Regions from separate parts of the Comamonas faecalis genome, predicted to be linked through region 1. Evidence: predicted binding sites of a transcription regulator. Region 1 holds the regulator's gene; each other region holds the start of a gene.
What was found. Region 1 encodes HrcA, which represses chaperone genes, less so after heat shock. Its sites were predicted from a motif close to TTAGCACTCNNNNNNNNNGAGTGCTAA; they were not measured.
Positions count from the first base shown of each region.

Region 2: groES (co-chaperone GroES) is a predicted target of HrcA. The motif match lies at 5,601-5,627, and genes of this name have one in related genera.
Region 3: rpoH (RNA polymerase sigma factor RpoH) is a predicted target of HrcA. The motif match lies at 2,769-2,795, and genes of this name have one in related genera.

Region 1 covers NZ_BAABBP010000013.1:60,445-64,539, reverse strand. The annotation lists gene ABD767_RS09175 (DnaJ domain-containing protein) at 271-1,275, opposite strand; gene hrcA (heat-inducible transcriptional repressor HrcA) at 1,434-2,438, opposite strand; gene ABD767_RS09165 (recombinase family protein) at 2,457-3,035, opposite strand; gene ABD767_RS09160 (hypothetical protein) at 3,075-3,719, opposite strand.
Region 2 covers NZ_BAABBP010000014.1:84,110-91,259, forward strand. The annotation lists gene ABD767_RS09735 (beta-ketoacyl-ACP synthase III) at 1-362, shown strand, start outside; gene pgi (glucose-6-phosphate isomerase) at 374-1,972, shown strand; gene ABD767_RS09745 (hypothetical protein) at 2,076-2,567, opposite strand; gene ABD767_RS09750 (hypothetical protein) at 2,564-3,076, opposite strand; gene groL (chaperonin GroEL) at 3,480-5,123, opposite strand; gene groES (co-chaperone GroES) at 5,217-5,507, opposite strand; gene ABD767_RS09765 (bifunctional nicotinamide-nucleotide adenylyltransferase/Nudix hydroxylase) at 5,651-6,700, opposite strand; gene ABD767_RS09770 (LysE family translocator) at 6,773-7,144, opposite strand.
Region 3 covers NZ_BAABBP010000006.1:47,504-54,653, forward strand. The annotation lists gene ABD767_RS04840 (DUF1841 family protein) at 51-485, shown strand; gene ABD767_RS04845 (tripartite tricarboxylate transporter substrate-binding protein) at 634-1,647, opposite strand; gene rpoH (RNA polymerase sigma factor RpoH) at 1,803-2,738, opposite strand; gene cutA (divalent cation tolerance protein CutA) at 3,050-3,394, shown strand; gene ABD767_RS04860 (EAL domain-containing protein) at 3,402-6,062, opposite strand; gene ftsY (signal recognition particle-docking protein FtsY) at 6,099-7,150, opposite strand, start outside.

The sequences.
Region 1 (4,095 bases):
TAGAGGCCGGAGGTTCGAATCCTCTCACCCCGACCAGAATTTCTTTGTGAATCAGAGATCTAGAACAGCCGCAGTGATGCGGCTGTTTTGTTTTCTGGCGATTTCGTGCCAATTCCGTGCAAAACGGCCGGGGTTGGCCTGAGCCACGGATCGCAACCAGATCCATGTAAAAGTGCTGACTACAGCAAGACTCCCCATCACCGGAGATATCGATGGCGCACATCGCCAGCTTTTCTAAAGTGACAGCCGCTGACCAGAAGCCCTGAGGGTTCACCTGCACCGATCCTGCCAGCTGCTCACCATCCGGTTCCATGCCACCATGCGATCGCCGGCCGACGTGCCGGCCATTCCGGAGTTGCTGGTCACCAGCCGATCGATCGCTGCCTCCTGCTCCTGGCTGAACTCATCCGGAAACATCGGCACGACGGTGACGATGCAGTCCGCAGCCTCTGCCTCGTTCGTCCACGGCAGACCCGCGTTCTTGATACGGTAGTTCAGGTGACCTCGCTGCAGCTTCATCTGCTGCAGCCCGCGAGGAGTTGGAACCTCGATCCAGCGGTTGGCCATCCATGCAAAGCCGTCGACGGGTAGCTCGCACTTCAAGATTCCATCGGCTTCGGCCATGAAGAACTCGTGCGACTGCAGTTCCACGCGCACGCGCAGCGCCAGCTTGCGCCGGCGCTGACTGCCTTGCACGCGGGCCGTCGCATCGAGCAGGTCGCCAGCACGTGCGCCAGGCGCGACCTGCACCCGACAGCGGTATTTGTTCGCTGGTGCCTTGCCGCTGCCTGCGCAGGCAGTGCAGCTTTGGTGCTTCTTGCCCTGCCCATGGCAGGCTGCGCATTCGACCGTGGACGCGACCCAAGCGAACCAGAGATGCTGCCGGATGTGGCCAGCACCACTGCATTCGCTGCACTCAGTAGCCTGCAGTTGCAGCCCGCTGCCTTTGCATTCGGCGCAGTCTTCGACCACCTCTCCCCGCACTTCCCTGACGCAGCCGGTCACCACCTCTTCGAGCGTGAGGCTGATGGTGTGCTCGATAGTGGGTTCCTGTGCACCGTGGGCGGGATCCTCGACTTCAGCCTCCTGCTCGTCCCGGGCGCTGCGGATCATTTCCAGGGCTCGATTGATGGACTGAATTTTTCTCAGCGCATGCGGACTGTCATTGCGATCAGGGTGCCAGCGCGCGGACAGGCGGCGCCACGCTGCCTTCACCTCGGCATCGCTGGAGCCCGGTGCCAGGCCAAGTTCGTGATAAGGGTCGTCGAGTTCCATGGTCTCAATGGCGCAAGCTCTGTTGCAGTGCAATATGGTAGCAAGTGCAGCTTGCCGCCGCGCCCCTTGCGCTGGATCTACCGGTCTGGCGAGGAGGCTGAGCGGCCGCCGTGACATCGGCGCACTTGCGACGAGCCAAACGGGCGGCGCAAGGATCGTTACTGGCGGTGGCTCAGCGCGTTGGAGACCAGGCGCGAGGTGATATCGACGATGTGGATCATGCGGTCATACGGCATGCGCGTGGGGCCGATAACGCCCAGCGTACCCACCACCTGGCCGTCGACCTCGTAGGGTGCGCTGACGACTGACAGTTCCTCGAACGGCACGACCTGGCTCTCGCCGCCGATGAAGATGCGCACGCCCTCGGCGCGGCTGGAGATGTCGAGCAGGCGCAGGATCTGCGTCTTCTGCTCGAACAAGTCGAACGCCCGGCGCAGATTGCCCATGTCGCCAGAAAAATCCGACACCGCCAGCAAATTGCGCTCGCCCGAGATCACCACCTCATCCTGCGACGCGCTCATTGCCTCACTGCTGACACTGACCGCCGCCTGCATCAGTGCGGCGATTTCGCCACGCAGACGATCGACCTCGTCCTTGAGCCGCTCGCGCACCTGCTCGATGGCCAGTCCCGCGTAGTTCGAGTTCAAGAAGTTGGCCGCCTCCACCAACTGGGACTGCACGTAGTCGCTCTCGGTAAAGATGACGCGGTTTTGCACGTCGCCGTCGGGCGAGACGATGATGACCAGCAGCCGCCGCTCGGACAGGCGCAGGAACTCGATGTGGTGAAAAACCGAGGCACGCCGCGGCGCCATCACGACACCGACGAATTGCGATAGGCTGGACAGCATTTGCGCCGCGCTGGCAATCACCTTTTGCGGCTGCTCGGGCCGGATCTGCACCGTTGGCAGCTGCTCCTTGTGCACCGTGAGCATGGTGTCGACGAACAGCCGGTAGCCCTTGGCTGTGGGCACGCGCCCGGCCGAAGTGTGGGGGCTGGCAATCAACCCCAGTTCCTCCAGGTCGGCCATGACATTGCGTATCGTCGCAGGCGACAATTCAAGGCCCGACGCACGCGAGAGCGTGCGCGAACCGACCGGCTGCCCGTCGGCGATGTAGCGCTCCACCAGCGCCTTGAGCAACAACCTGGAACGATCGTCAAGCATCGAATCATTTTACCGAGGTCACTCCTCCCGCCAGCGCCCGCGCTTCTCGTACCGGTGTATGTGGTCACGCATGCAGGGGACAGTGATGCCGAGCATGTCGGCCAGGATGGCCTGCGTGTACCAGCCACTACGCCAGGCTGCAACGGCTTGAGCGGTGTCCTCGTCGGACAGCGAGCGTTTTCTTCCCCACGTCTTCCCAGCGGCCCGCGCCGCACGTTGCCCAGCAAGGCAGCGTTCCCTGATCAACTCCCTTTCGAACTCCGCAAACGCGGTCAGCAGGTGCAGGAACATGCGCCCCTGCGGCGTGTCGGTCTCTATCGCTTCGGTCAGTGAGCGGAAGCCGACGCCCTTGGCTTTGAGCGCGTCGAACACTTTGACGAAATGGGAGACGGAGCGCGCCAGGCGGTCAAGCTTGTAGACAACGAGCGTATCGCCGGCCTGCAGCTGCAGAAGGAGCTTGTCGAGCTCGGGGCGGTCTTTGACGCCGGAGCGCTTTTCTTCGACGACGTGTTCAATGCCGGCACGCCGGAAGGCCGCGAGCTGCGCGGCAGTGTTCTGTTCGAGCGTTGAGACGCGGGCGTATCCGTAAATGGTCAACTCAGAATAGGCCGGGGTTTTTCCAGCAATGCATTGAGCTCATTCGTTGGACGCGTCGAAGGCGCGCCGCGCGCGGATGAACTCATTGGCGCAATCGACGGTTCCAGGGTTGGAGCGGCAAGGCGGCGATGGTTGGTAGAAGCGTTTCCACCGCGCATCCCGATCTTTCGTTTTGGCGATATGGGCAGCGTGCGCAGCTGCTGCGCGCTGATCCTCAAGCTGTCTGCGCTGCATCTTCTCCTGCTGCGCTGCCGTGTCAACCTGAGGGCGCTGCGGGCGGTAAATCAGCACCGGTGCGGATTCAGGCACGAACGCAGGCGCTGTAACAACCGGATTGGGAGCGATGCGCGGCTTTTTACCGATCAGAAGCTTGTAAGCGGTCACGCACGTGAACGTCAGAGCCGCATAGATCAGAGCTTGCATGTACCAGGGCAGGTTAGAGCCTGGAATATCCGGCGGGCCGGACCCACGATCTGCGGCCTTTTGCGCGACGGACGGGCGCTTCGGTGGCGGCCGCTTTGTTTCGCCGGGTTCTGGCTCGGGGCCGTCTTCAACGTACGTGCGGTATTGCTTCGGGGCATACCAATCTTGCGCACTGCTGTACGTGCCTTTGGCCGCGTTGTAGCGCATGCCCTGGCGCTTCGCGTAGCGTTCGCGATAGTAGTCCCGATCCTCTATTCCCATCCCCCTGCCCTCCTTTGTGACGAAGTGTATTGCAGGCAATTTGTTTATCAAACACGAGGGGCCGCGGCTGCGGTTTCACTGGCATGGCCGCGCTCGGTTCGCTGTCATGTGCGGGCGTGCGGATGCGGCAGGGTTGACCATCACGCGCGGGCCAGGCCAGCAGGGGGCGCGCAGGATGCCATGACTTCCACTGCACGGGGCACGCGCGCGAGCTGGACGGCAACATGGGGCGCTGCCCCATACCCCGGGATCCGAACCGCATTCGTTCCGAGCGCCAGAGCGTGCGGCGCAAGCTTGCCCGCTCTGGCGCTCGTCACTCGGGGCGGCGTAACCATCCCTTTCGCAGGGGCGTCGCCGCGATATTCTCGGGTGCGAC
Region 2 (7,150 bases), on a different contig from region 1:
CCGCGCGCGACAAGACCTTCCGCCAGGAAGGGCGCAAGGTGTTCAAGGAGGTGGTGCCGATTGCCGCCGCGCACATTGAGGAACACTTGCACGCCCTGGATCTGCAGCCTGCCGGGGTGCGCCGCTTCTGGCTGCACCAGGCCAACGAGGGCATGAACCAGCTGGTCATCAAGAAGCTGGTGGGCGAGGTCAGCCGCGACCGCGCGCCGCTGATCCTGGACGAATTCGCCAACACCGCGTCGGCCGGCTCCATCATCGCCTTCCATCGCCACCGCGGCGACCTGGCCGCGGGCGACGCAGGCGTGATCTGCTCGTTTGGCGCCGGCTATTCGGTGGGCAGCGTCGTGGTGCGCAAGCGCTGAGGGCTGCCCGCATGGATGCCGTGATGCCACAGGAATGCGAGACCGCGCAGGCAGCGCTGGGGCCGCGCTGCGACCAGACGCCGCAATGGGCGCAGTTGCGCGCCTACTTCGAGCGCCAGGGACGTCAGCTCGATCTGCGCGAGGCCTTTGCCAGCGACCCGCAGCGCTTTGCGCATTTCAGCCAGCAGGCACCCGAGGTGTTTGCCGATCTGTCGAAAAACCTGTGGGACAGGGGCAGCGAGCGCCTGCTGCTGGACATGGCGCGCGCCTGCGGCCTGCAGCGGCACCGCGATGCGCTGCTGACCGGCCAGGCGGTCAACATCACCGAGCAGCGCGCTGCGCTGCATACGCTGTTGCGCCGCCCGCGCGGCCTGGCTCTGCCGGGCGATGAGCCCTGGGTGGCCGGCGCGCTGAAGGAGGTGCACCAGACGCTGGATGCGATGCTGGCGTTTGCCGAGAGCGTGCGGGCCGACGCGCAGATCACCGATATCGTCAACATCGGCATCGGCGGTTCCGACCTGGGGCCGCAGATGGCGGTGGTGGCGCTGGAGCCCTACCGGGTGCTGGGCAAGCGCTTTCACTTCGTCTCCAACATCGACGGCCACGAACTCGACCGCGTGCTGCGCAACGTGCGCCCCGAGCACACGCTGTTTATCGTCGCCTCCAAGACCTTCACCACGCTGGAGACCATGACCAACGCGCGCTCGGCGCGCGCCTGGTTCGACGCCCAGGGCGGGCAGGACGTGGCGCGTCACTTCGTCGCGCTGACCAGCAACGTCGCCGCGGCGCGTGACTGGGGCGTCACCACGACGTTCGGCTTCGCCGACTGGGTCGGCGGGCGCTATTCGCTGTGGTCGTCCATTGGCCTGTCGATCGCGATCGCCATTGGCGACGCCGGCTTTCGCGCGCTGCTGGCCGGCGCGCACGCAATGGACGAGTATTTCCGCACCGCGCCTCTGGAGCACAATCTGCCGGTGCGACTGGCGCTGCTCGACGTCTGGTATCGCAACTTCCATGGCTTCGGCAGCCGCTGCATCGCGCCCTACCACGCCAACCTGCGGCGCCTGCCGGCGCACCTGCAGCAGCTGGAGATGGAGAGCAACGGCAAGCGCGTCGACCACCACGGGCGGGCGCTGCCCTATGCCACCTCGCCGGCGCTGTGGGGCGAGCCGGGCAGCAACGGCCAGCATGCGTTCTTCCAGCTGCTGCACCAGGGGCCGGACGTGCTGCCGCTGGAGTTCGTCGCGGTGCGCGAGGGCATGCACGCGCTGGCGGGCCACCACCAGATGCTGCTGGCCAACGCGCTGGCCCAGGCGCGGGCGCTGATGCAGGGCCGGCACAGCGACTGCGGCCACCGCCACTTTCCGGGCAACCGGCCCAGCACGTTCTTGCTGCTGGACGCGCTTACGCCCGCCTCGCTGGGCGCGCTGGTGGCGCTTCAGGAGCACCGGGTGTTCTGCTCGGGCAGCCTGTGGGGCATCAACAGCTTCGACCAGTGGGGCGTGGAACTGGGCAAGCAAATGGCGCTGGACCTGCTGCCGCGCCTGCAAAGCGGTGACGTGGCGGGGCTCGATGCCTCGACGGCCGGACTGCTGCAACGCATGCGTTGAGTCGCACGGCGGCGCCCCTGTGATGTGGGCGCCAGGCAGGCGCACCCGCACTCGCATTCGATAAGGATGGCAAGCGCAAGCGGCCAACAACCGCTTCTCCGGGTCAATGCATCAGGGCATTGGGCAATGCATGCAGCGTATGCAGTGCTTGAGCACTGCGCGCACGCCGGCCTTGCTGCAAGGCCGCACGGGTGGACTGCAGCAGCCGGGCCGCCTCCAGGCGCAGGGGCTGTGGCGCGGCGTCGCTGTCCTGCAGTGCCATGAGCTTGTGGTGGGCGCGGCACAGGCATTCGGCGGCGCTGGCAGGCTGGTTCATGTCGGCGTAGCAGTCGGCCAGATTCAGGTGGGCGGTGACGTAGGCGGCGAGCCGCTCGTGCGGCGCATGGCTGTCCTGCGCATGGGTGAGCAGCTGGCGCGCCACGCACAGCGCCCGCGTGTACCAGGCCAGCGCGTGCGCCAGGCAGTGCGCGCGGCGGGCCGCCAGGCCCTCGCGGGTGAGCTGTTTCCATTCGCTCAGCAGCGGGTGGTCGGGCGTGTCGTTGATGATGGAGGCGTCCTGGGCGGTCGCGGGGAACTGGAGGGCGGGCTGTCTCATGGCATGTCCTTGTCGTTCACGGTGGCGGGTTCGGCGGGCTGGGCCTGCTCGGTGGGCTGGCTGCGCAGGATGCGCAGCGCGTCGGGCTGCTCGGCCAGCACGCAGGTCGCGCCCTTGCGCCGGCAAAAATCCTCGGCGCGCCAGAAATGGCCGTGGCTCACACAGCCGGTCTGGCAGATCACCAGATCGGCGTAGCGCTGGCTGCGCGCCAGCCGTTCGGCTTCGGCATCGGTTTCGGCATGGGTGTTCGTTGGAGGGAGAAGATCCGGTTCGAGCCAGGCGGCGCTGGCAGCGAGTTGCCGGCGGCGGTCTTCGCGCTCCCAGGCCAGCACGCTGCACAGCACGACGGCCTGGGCGCGCACGCGCACCAGTTGCTGCTGCAGTCGGGCGATCTCCTGGGCCTGGGCGCGGGCCTGCTCGGTGCAGCGCCGTTGCAGCGCGCCGAAGTGGCGCAGCAGCACGCCATGTTCCGCTGCCAGCAGATCGGAGTCTTCTTCGGGGTAGGGCACGGCGCAGCGGCTCTCCATCGGAATCGGGCGGACTTGCGAAGAATGCGCTCGTGTTCGTGCAAAAAAATGCCTGGCTAAAGGGCGAACCGGTGACTGGCAAAAAGTAGCCAACGGGCTGCATTGAACGACCCGCTGGCGACCCCACGATGAGCGTCGTGCCGCAACGTCGTGCGTCGCGGCCTGAGTGCATTATCGCTATAAATGAGAATGATTCTTAGTAACTATAAGAAAAATTTTCCTACTTTCCGAATGGGGGCCAGTCGGCGGCAGAAGTCGATTGCTTGCCGTCCTTCAAAAATTCGCCCGAACGGAATGATGCAGACGCAAAAAAGGCTGCCGAAGCAGCCTTTCGTGATGCGGGCCGTGGAAGAAGGCTGAAGCCTTCTTCCCGTCGCGTAGGCGATTACATGCCCATGCCGCCCATGCCGCCCATGCCACCCATGTCGGGCATGCCGGCGGGTGCGTCGTCCTTGGGCGACTCGGCGACCATGGCTTCGGTCGTCAGCAGCAGCGAGGCGACGGAGGCGGCGTGCTGCAGCGCGGCGCGGGTCACCTTGGTCGGGTCCAGAATGCCCATCTCCAGCATGTCGCCGTAGGTGTCGGTCGCGGCGTTGAAGCCGTAGTTGCCCTTGCCGCCCAGCACTTCGTTGACCACCACCGAGGGCTCGCCACCGGCGTTGGCCACGATTTCGCGCAGCGGCGCTTCGATGGCCTTGAGCACCAGCTTGATGCCGGCATCCTGCTCGGCGTTGTCGCCCTGCAGGTCGCCAATGGCCTGGCGTGCGCGCAGGAAGGCCACGCCGCCGCCGGCGACGATGCCTTCTTCCACCGCAGCGCGGGTGGCGTGCAGTGCGTCTTCGACGCGGGCCTTCTTCTCCTTCATCTCGACCTCGGTGGCAGCGCCGACCTTGATCACGGCAACGCCGCCGGCCAGCTTGGCCACGCGCTCTTGCAGCTTCTCGCGGTCGTAGTCGCTGGTGGCTTCCTCGATCTGGATGCGCACCTGCTTGACGCGCGCCTCGATGTCGGCGGCGGCACCGGCGCCGTCGATGATGGTGGTGTTTTCCTTGCCGATTTCCACGCGCTTGGCCTGGCCCAGGTCGGCCAGCGTCACCTTCTCCAGCGTCAGGCCCACTTCTTCAGCGATGACCTTGCCGCCCGTCAGGATGGCGATGTCTTCCAGCATGGCCTTGCGGCGGTCGCCAAAGCCGGGGGCCTTGACGGCGACGACCTTCAGGATGCCGCGGATGGTGTTGACCACCAGAGTCGCCAGGGCCTCGCCCTCGACGTCCTCGGCAATGATGAGCAGCGGACGGCTGGCCTTGGCGACGGCTTCCAGCGTGGGCAGCAGGTCGCGGATGTTGCTGATCTTCTTGTCGAACAGCAGCACGAAGGGGTTTTCCAGCAGCGCGACCTGCTTCTCGGGGTTGTTGATGAAGTAGGGCGACAGGTAGCCGCGGTCGAACTGCATGCCTTCGACGACTTCCAGCTCGTTGTCCAGGCTCTTGCCGTCTTCGACGGTGATCACGCCTTCCTTGCCCACCTTGTCCATCGCGTCGGCAATGATCTTGCCCACGGACTCGTCGGCGTTGGCCGAGATGGAGCCGACCTGGGCGATTTCCTTGCTCGTCGTCGTGGCCTTGGACTGCTTCTTGAGCTGCTCGACCAGCGCGACGACGGCCTTGTCGATGCCGCGCTTCAAGTCCATCGGGTTCAGGCCGGAGGCCACGTACTTGGTGCCTTCGCGCACGATGGCCTGAGCCAGCACGGTGGCGGTGGTGGTGCCGTCACCGGCGATGTCGTTGGTCTTGGAAGCGACTTCCTTGACCAGCTGCGCGCCCATGTTCTGGATCTTGTCCTTGAGCTCGATTTCCTTGGCCACGGACACGCCGTCCTTGGTCACGGTGGGGGCGCCGAAGCTGCGCTCGAGCACCACGTTGCGGCCCTTGGGGCCCAGGGTGACCTTGACCGCGTTGGCCAGGATGTTCACGCCTTCGACCATGCGGGCGCGGGCGTCAGAACCGAAAACTACGTCTTTTGCTGCCATTTTTCAAAACTCCAGTGTTGCGTTCGTGGGTTGGGCGCCTTGCATGTCCGGGCATGCGCGGTGCAGCCGGCGGGGCGCCCAACGGCTTCCAAATTACTGCTCGACGACCGCGAACAGGTCGTCTTCCTTCATGACCAGCAGCTCGTCGCCTTCGACCTTGACGGTCTGGCCGCTGTACTTGCCGAACAGCACGCGGTCGCCGACCTTGACGCTCATCGCGACGCGGTCGCCATCCTCATCCAGGCGGCCGGGGCCGACGGCCAGCACTTCACCCTGGTCGGGCTTCTCGGCAGCGTTGTCGGGGATGACGATGCCCGAGGCGGTCTTGGTCTCGTTTTCCAGGCGCTTGACGATCACGCGATCGGCGAGGGGGCGCAGTTTCATTTGCAAGGCTCCTAAGTTGAAACAAAAGGCGAAATGCCCAACAAGACGCCCGCAATGGAGGCGGGCGTTTCGTATTTGCAGCAGATGGTGTTGTTAGCACTCATCCGCCTTGAGTGCTAATGATAAGGGCGTTGTCGCCGATTTCAAGACCTCAGCGGCGCGGGCAAGGGAAAAAAGTGGCCGAGGATCTGCCAGTGGTCATCGTGGAACTGCGCCTCCATCGCCGGCAGGTCGGCCAGCGCCACCCATTGCGCGTGTGCCGCGTCGTCGCCGCCTTCCACCGCGGGCAGGGGGGTGTCGCCCAGGTCGAAGCAGAAAGCATGGGTGATGACGCGTCCGCGCTGGCTGCGCTGCGGGTGGTCGAACACCTGCACGCCGCGCAGCGCCGCGCGCAGCTGCGCCTCGGGCAGTTGCAGCAGGGTTTCCTCGGCCAACTCGCGCAGGCAGGACTGCCACAGCGTGTCGTAGGGCTCCAGAAAGCCGCCGGGCAGCGCCCACAGCCCTTTGCCCGGCGCGTGCGCGCGGCGGATCAAGAGCACCTGATCCTGACAGCGCAGCACCGCGTCGACGGTGACGAACACCGGCGGGTAGGGCGCGTTGGCCCAACTGGCGCGGTAGTCGCGCAGCACGCGCCATTCTTCCTGCAGCGCGGCGTAGTCGGGCGTTTGCGCAAAGCGCGCAAGCCAGTCGCGGGTGCTGGCGGGCAACTGGCCGGTCAGTGCCGCCAGTGCGGGCTCAAGCGCGCCGGGGGCGGCTCCAAGATAGGCGTCGCGCACCGGCGTGGCGTCGAACTGGCCCTGGCGCGGCATGCGCACCAGCGGCCAGCCGGGGAAGGCGCGCAGATAGCCGCTGGTGTCGTCCTTGAAGTGGCCGATCAGCGCAATGCGGGCATCCGCGGGCAGGTGCGCGGCGACGGCCTGGCGCACCGCCTCGGCCCAGCGCGGCTCATCGTAGTAGTCGCGCACCGGCAGCAGCGCCATGCGGCTGCGCTCGGCTTCGGGCAGCGCGGCGCGCAGCATGTCGGCGCGCTCCTGCCAAGTGAAGGGGTTGCGCGGCGTGCGCGCCTGGTGGGCCGATCCCAGGATGACGATGACCTGGCGCGCCTGCGCCAACGCCGCGCGCAGCAGCGCCAGGTGGCCGTTGTGCACGGGCTGGAAGCGCCCGATGAGGATGGCGGCGTCGTAGGGTTGCATGGGGTGGATGTCTCCGGGTTGTGGCGCGTGTCGACCTGTGGGGCGGCATCGTAGCGCGCCCGGGCCTGGGCATTACCGGATCAGCACCATCCCGAGCGCCAGCAGCAAGACCACGCCCGTCGCCCGCTCGATGCGGGGCACCTGGCGGGTGAAGCGCGCGACCACCCGGGGGTGGCCGATGGCGACGGCCACGGCCAGATCCCAGGCGAGCACGGCGGTAAACATCCAGGCGCCGTAAAACCACCGTACGCCTGTGGCGGCATTGCCCAGCAGCGCAAACAGGCTGGCGTAGAACAGCGCGTTCTTGGGGTTGAGCAGGCCCGAGGCCAGGCCCATGCGCAGGCCGGCGCTCCAGCGCGGCAGGGCGGTGTGCCAGCCCGGCATGGGCAGGTCGCGATGCGCTGCTGCAGGCGCGCGCAGCAGCTGCCAGCCGAGCCACGCCAGGTATCC
Region 3 (7,150 bases), on a different contig from region 1:
GGGGCCCATGTGGCCCTCGTTTGCTTGTGCCGCCGTGCTACGCTGACACCATGTTCCAACCCACCCACGCCGACGTCCGGCGCTTTTTTTGCGCCGCGCACGCCAAGCAGCAGGCCGGCCAGCCCATGGAGGCCATCGAGACGCTGGCCGCGCTGTGGATTGCCGAGCACCCTGAATACCACGCCGACCTGGCCGATGCCGACGCCGCCGTCGCGCGCCAGTACAGCGACGGCCCCGAGGGTAGCAACCCCTTTCTGCACCTGTCGATGCACCTGTCGATCAGCGAGCAGTGCAGCGTCGACCAGCCGCGCGGCATCCGCCAGGCGGTGGAACTGCTGGCCGCGCGCCTGGGCTCGCTGCACGATGCCCACCATGCCGCCATGGAATGCCTGGGCCAGATGCTGTGGCAGGCGCAAACCACGCGCCAGCCGCCCGACGGCGATGCCTACGTGGCCTGCGTGCAGCGGAGAGCGACCAGGGATTGATCGCGGGTTTGGTGCAGCGCCCATTGCATGCAGCCCCATCCCACCCTTCCCCCAAAGGGGGAAGGAGCGAGGAACGGTCTTTCTCCCTCCCCCTCTGGGGGAGGGCCGGGGTGGGGGCCAGCGATGCCTCGCCGATCAGCCTGTCCTGCTATTGCGCACTGATTCGCTGCTCGCGGATCACACGGCCCATGGTGGCGGTATCGCGTGCGATGCGCTGGGCCAGGCCCTCGGCCGACGAGCCCACCGCTTGCCAGCCCTGCTGCAGCAGCTGGGCGCGCACCTCGGGGCGACGGGCGATCTCGCCGGTCAGCTCCGACAGGCGCTGGCGCACCGCGGCCGGCATGCTGACCGGCGCGGCGAATGCGTTCCAGATTTCCAGCTCGAAGTCCTTCACGCCCAGCTCGGCCAGGCTGGGCACGCCCGGCGCCAGCGCGCTGCGCCCGCTGGAGGTCACGCCCAGGCGGCGCAGCTTGCCGGCGTCTTCCTGCGACTGCGCCAGCGTCGGTGGCAGCAGTGCCATTTGCAGTTGGTCTCCCAGCATGGCCGTGGCCACTTGGGGGTAGCCGGGGTAGGGAATGTGCAGCGGATTAATGCCGGCCCGGGCTTTCAGCAGCTCCATGCCCAGGTGGCCCACCGTGCCCACGCCGGGCGTGCCGTAGCTCCAGGTGTCGCCCGCCTGGCGCGCGGCCTGCAGAAACGCCGCCGCGTCGGCCGGCACGCCAGTCTGGTGCGCCGGCACCGTCAGCACCAGCGGCGACACGCCGATCAGCGACAGCGGCGCCAGATCCTTGTGCGGGTCGTAGGCCACTTGCGGGTTGAGCAGCTTGGCAATCGTCAGATTGCCGTTGATGAACAGGCCGATGGTGTGGTCGTCGTGCGACCGGGCCACCTGCGCGGCGCCGATGTTGCCGCCCGCGCCCACCTTGTTGTCGACGATCACGCTCTGGCCCAGCGCCCGGGATAGCGGCTCGGCAAACAGGCGCGCGGTCAGGTCGGGCGAGGAGCCGGCCGGAAATCCGACGACCAGGCGCACGGTCTTGCTCGGCCAGCCGGGCGTGGCGGTGGCGCCGCTGGCGCCGTCTTGCGCCAGCGCGCCGCCGCAAACACCGGCCAGCGCCAGTGCCAGCAGGCTGCGTCGTGCCAGGGAAGGGGTTGGATTCATGGATCGATGCTCCGTTGGGCACCGCACCGGGCTTGTCGCTTGGTGTGCCGGGAAGCAGCGGCGTGCGGGCGCGGGCCAGAAAAAAGGCGCGCACCCGGTGGGGTGCGCGCCCTTGATTATCCATCGCCGCAGTGCGGCGCAGGTAGGCCGGTGCGTCAGGCGTATTCGGCCAGCGCCTTGCGCATCTTCTTCATTGCCGCAACCTCGATCTGGCGGATGCGCTCGGCGCTCACGCCGTACTCGGCGGCCAGCTCGTGCAGCGTCATGCCGCCCGATCCGTCGTCGTTGACCTGCAGCCAGCGCTGCTCGACGATGCGGCGGCTGCGCGCGTCCAGGACTTCAAGCGCCTGGTGGATGCCGTCGCTGGCCAGCTCGTCGCGCTGACGCGACGCGATCATCGCCGTCGGCTCGTGCGCCGAGTCGCTCAGGTAGGCGATCGGGCCCCAGGCCTGCTCGCCGTCGTCGCTGGGCGCGGGGTCAAGCAGCACGTCGCGGCCGGACATGCGCGTCTCCATCTCGATGACTTCCTCGCGCTTGACGCCTAGCTGGGTAGCCATCTGGTCGATTTCGTGCTCGGACAGCGTCTCGCGATGCGTGTCGGTGTCCAGCGCGTCGGCCTTGAAGCCCTGCTTCATCGAGCGCAGGTTGAAGAACAGCTTGCGCTGCGCCTTGGTGGTCGCCACCTTGACCATGCGCCAGTTCTTCAGGATGTATTCGTGGATCTCGGCCTTGATCCAGTGCATGGCGTAGCTCACCAGCCGCACGCCCTGGTCGGGGTCGAAGCGCTTGACCGCCTTCATCAGGCCCACGTTGCCCTCCTGGATCAGGTCGCCCTGCGGCAGGCCATAGCCCAGGTACTGGCGTGAAATGGAGACGACCAGGCGCAGGTGCGACAGGATCAGCCGCCCGGCGGCGTCCAGGTCGTTGTCGTTCTTCAGGCGATGGGCGTAGTCTTTTTCCTGCTCGGGCGTGAGCAAGGGCAGGCGGTTGACGGCGCCGATGTAGGCATCCAGATTGCCCAGCGCCGGCACCATAGACCAGACGTTTGCCGGTGCCAGTGCAGTTGCGGCGGATGCAGTCTGGAGGTTCATATCGTTCGTCCTTTGTTGCATGGAGGGATGTTAGCACTCGATTGGATGGAGTGCTAAAGGCAAAGTTCCCTCAGCTGGGCAAAGCGGAGTCAAACACTGTCATATGGGGGCGGCTTGCGCACCTTGTTCCAGTGCGGACAACCGTTGCCGCAATCCGAAAGTTTCATAGTCACGCAGCCAAATAACCTGGCAACGGAAATGCACGGCTTGAGGGACGCAGATGGATGCCCGGTGCCATCTGGCCGCGTGGATAAGGCAGTCGACTTCAGCGCATCATCAGCTCGCCAGGCAGCCCGTGCCAGACTCACGCCATGCACAGCCCCGCCACACCCCAGATCACCATCGTCACCACCACCGTCGCCAGCGCCGCCGACGCCCATCGCCTGGCCTCGGGCTGCGTGCAGGCGCGGCTGGCGGCTTGTGCGCAGGTGGAGGCGATTGCCTCGCACTATGTCTGGCAGGGCGCGCTGCACGAGGATGCCGAGTGGCGCGTGACCTGCAAGACGACGCCGCAGGCGGCGGGCGCCTTGCTGCAGTGGCTGCGCGGCGCGCATCCGTATGAGCTGCCGCAGCTGGTGGCGCAGCCGGCGCAGGCCAGCGCCGACTATGCGCAGTGGGTGGCGCAGCAGGTCGATGCGCCGGGCAGCGGCGTCTGAATGAGGTTTACGCCGTCGGCGCGTGCTGCGCGCGCACCATGGCCTCGAAGTCGGCCAGCGGCATGGGGCGGCCGAACCAGTAGCCCTGGAAGTGACGGCAGCCGCGCTCCAGCAGGATGCGGTGATGGGCCGCGGTCTCCACGCCTTCGGCGATGACCTGCAGGCCCAGTGCGTCGGCCAGGGTGACGATGGCGGTGGCGATGGCCGCGTCCTTGGGGTCGTCGAGCAGGTTGCGCACAAAGCCCTGGTCGATCTTGATCTGCTGCAGCGGCAGCTGCTTGAGGTAGTTCAGGCTGGCGTAGCCGGTGCCGAAGTCGTCCAGGCTCAGCGTCAGGCCCAGGGCGCGCAGCGACTGCATCAGCGCGATCACCGAGTCCAGCTCCTGCAGCAGCAGGCTTTCGGTCAGCTCCAGCGCGATGTGGGCCGGGTCGGCGCCGCTGTCGGTCAGCTGCAGGCGCAGCGTGTCGACAAAGCCGGGCTGGCGAAACTGGCGCGCGCTGACGTTGAGCGAGAGCTTGAGCGGCGCCAGCTGCGGGTCGGCGCGCCAGCGCGCCTGCTGGCACAGGCCTTGCTGCAGTACCCATTGGCCCAGCTCCAGGATTTGCCCGGTCTCCTCGGCCAGTGCAATGAAGGCGCCGGGGGCGACCAGGCCGCGCGTGGGGTGTTGCCAGCGCAAGAGCGCCTCGGCACCGGTGACGCGCCCCTGCGCGTCGACCTGGGGCTGGTAGTACAGCAGCATTTGCTGATCCTGCAGCGCGTGGTGCAGCTCGGCCTGCAGGCGCAGGCGCTGGTCGACGCTGGCCTGCATGGCTGGGTCGAAGAAGTGCAGCTGGTTGCGCCCTTCGTCCTTGGCGCGGTACATGGCCAGATCCGCCTGCTGCAGCAGCGCTTCGGCATTCGTGTCTGTTTCGCTGATCAGCGTGATGCCCATGCTGGCCGTCGGGTGGTGTTCCTGGCCGGCCAGTGCCACGGGCCTGCGCAGCGCGGCCAGGATGCGCTCACCCAGCGTGCGCGCCTGAGCCGCGGCATGGCTGCGGTCATTGCTCAAGAGCGTCAGCAGCACAATGAACTCGTCGCCGCCCAGGCGCGCGACGGTGTCGTGCTCGCGCACGCAGGCCAGCAGCCGCTCGCCGATCTGCACCAGCAGCTGGTCGCCCGCCTGATGGCCCTGGCTGTCGTTGAGTGTCTTGAAGTGGTCGATGTCCAGGAACAGCAGTGCAGCGCATGAACCGCCGCGCGTGCGCCCGGCCAGCGCCTGTTGCAACCGGTCGCCCAGCAGGCGGCGGTTGGGCAGGCCGGTCAGCGCGTCGTACAGCGACAGGTACAGCGCCTGCTTCTCGGCCGCCTTGCGCGCCGAGATGTCGACGTCGATGCAGAACATCTCGGGCGGGCGCCCGGGAACGTGCACAAAGGCGTGGCTGGAGAAGACGTCGACGCTGGCGCCACTCTTGTGGCGCAGACACAGCTCGCCGGCGGCCACAGGCTCGCCGGTGGCGAACATGCGGGCGACGTCGCTGCGCACTTGCTGCTGCATGGCATCGGGGATGATCAGCGCGTACAGGTTGCTGTCCAGTGCCTCTTCGGCGCTATAGCCATACAGCTGTTCGGCCGCCTGGTTCCAGAAGGTGACTGCGCCATCGGCGCGGTAGCCCTGCACCGCAACCGCCGGCATGTCGGCCAGCAGCGTGCGCAGGCGCTGCTCGGACTCTTGCAGCGCCTCTTCCACCTGCATCTGCAGCGTGCGGTCGTGGGCGACGAAGACGACGGCTGCGCGTCCATGCAGCCTCATGCCCTGCGGCCGGCAGCGCGCCTCGAAATGCCGCAGCCCGCTGGGTGTGTTCAGTTCGAAGCGCAGGTTCTGCGGCTGGCCGCTGTGCAGCGTGTAGGCGATGCTCTGCATCAGCTGGCTGGCCATGGGCGCGGGAAGCACGTCATGCAGGCGCCGGCCGACGAGTTGCCGTGCGGGCAGTGCCAGCAGTGAGTCGTCGGGCGTGAGTACCTCCAGATAATGGCCTTCGTCGTCAATGACGAAGATCGGGTCGGGGATGGAGCGGGTCAGCGCGCGCAGGCGGGCGGTGCTGTCCTCCAATTGCTGCTCGGTCTGCTGGCGCTGGTGCGCATCGCGCAGCAGCCAGCCGAGAAACGCCGTGGCCGGGGCGAAAACGAGCACATAGGACAGTGCCAGGTGGCGGTTGACGCGCGTGACCGCAACAGGCTCCAGCACTTGAAACAGTGCCAATATGGCCAGGTGCAGCAGTACGCCGAAGGCAAGCAGGACTGGCAGCGACAGGCGCAGCTGCCGATGCTGGTGCGCCAGGCGCAGTAGCAGCCCGGCACCGGCCGACAACACGATGGCTGCCACCCCGATGGCTGCACCGGTGCCGCCCAGCGCAATACGCGCGGCTGCGGCCAGCAGTACGGCTATGGTAGCGGCCCAGGGGCCGGCAAACAGCGCCGCCATGCTGAGCACGACCGAACGCGCGTCGATGATGACGCCGCTCGCCAGCTGCAGCGGCTGCAGCATGCCGACGATGCAAATGGCGCCAAACAGCAGCCCGGCGAGCAGCTGCAGCGTGCGCGGGTGATTCGTCAGCAGGCGCATTCCGGCGCTGTACAGGAAACACAGCGCCAGCAGCAGTGCGGCACCTTGGGTCAGTTCCAGCAGCATGGGGTGGTTGCGGGCGCTGGGTGTGGCAGTGGGTGGTCAGCCCAGCAGCGCTTGGGCGAATTCGCGCGCGTTGAAGGTCTCCAGGTCTTGCAGCTGCTCGCCCACGCCAATGAAGTACACCGGCACCGGGCGTTCCTGCGCAATCGCCGCCAGCACGCCGCCCTTGGCGGTGCCGTCCAGCTTGGTGACGATCAGCCCGGTGAGCGAGAGCGCGTCGTCGAATGCGCGCACCTGCGCCAGCGCGTTCTGGCCGGTGTTGCCGTCGATGACCAGCAGCACCTCGTGCGGCGCGGTGGCGTCGGCCTTGGTGATCACGCGGCGGATCTTGGACAGCTCCTGCATCAGGTGCAGCTGCGTGGGCAGGCGCCCGGCGGTGTCCACCAGCACCACGTCGCGCCCGCGCGCCTTGCCGGCGGTCACGGCGTCAAAGCTGACCGCGGCTGGGTCGCCGCCTTCCTGGCTGACGATCTCGACCGTATTGCGCGTGGCCCACACGCCCAGCTGCTCGCGCGCGGCGGCGCGGAAGGTGTCGGCCGCGGCCAGCAGCACGCTCTGGCCGTGGTCGGCCAGGTGGCGGGTGAGCTTGCCGATCGACGTGGTCTTGCCCGCGCCGTTGACGCCGGCAACCATGATCACGGTGGGCTGGTGCTCGCCGATGACGAGCGGCTTTTCCAGCGGCGCCAGCAGGTCGGTCAGCGCGTCGGCCAGCAGCGCCTTGACGGCGGCTGGCTCGGTGGCCTTGGCCTCCTTGACGCGCCGGCGCAGGTCATCCAGCAGATGCTGCGTGGCCTTGACGCCGGTGTCGGCCATCAGGAGCGCGTCTTCCAGCTCCTCGTACAGCGTCTCGTCGATGCGCGTGCCGGTGAACACCGTGGTGATGCCGGTGCCGGTCTTGCGCAGCCCGGCCTTCAGGCGCTGCATCCAGCCCTGGCGCGGCTGCTCGGCAGGGGTTTCTGTGGGCAGTGTGTCGACTGCCGGTGCGCTGGGCTGGGGAGCGGGTTGTGGCGTTGGTTCTGCCGCAGCCGTGGGCGAGGGCGCCGCAGCCGGCGTGGGAGCAGGCTCTGGTGCCGGGGTGCTGGCGGGGGATG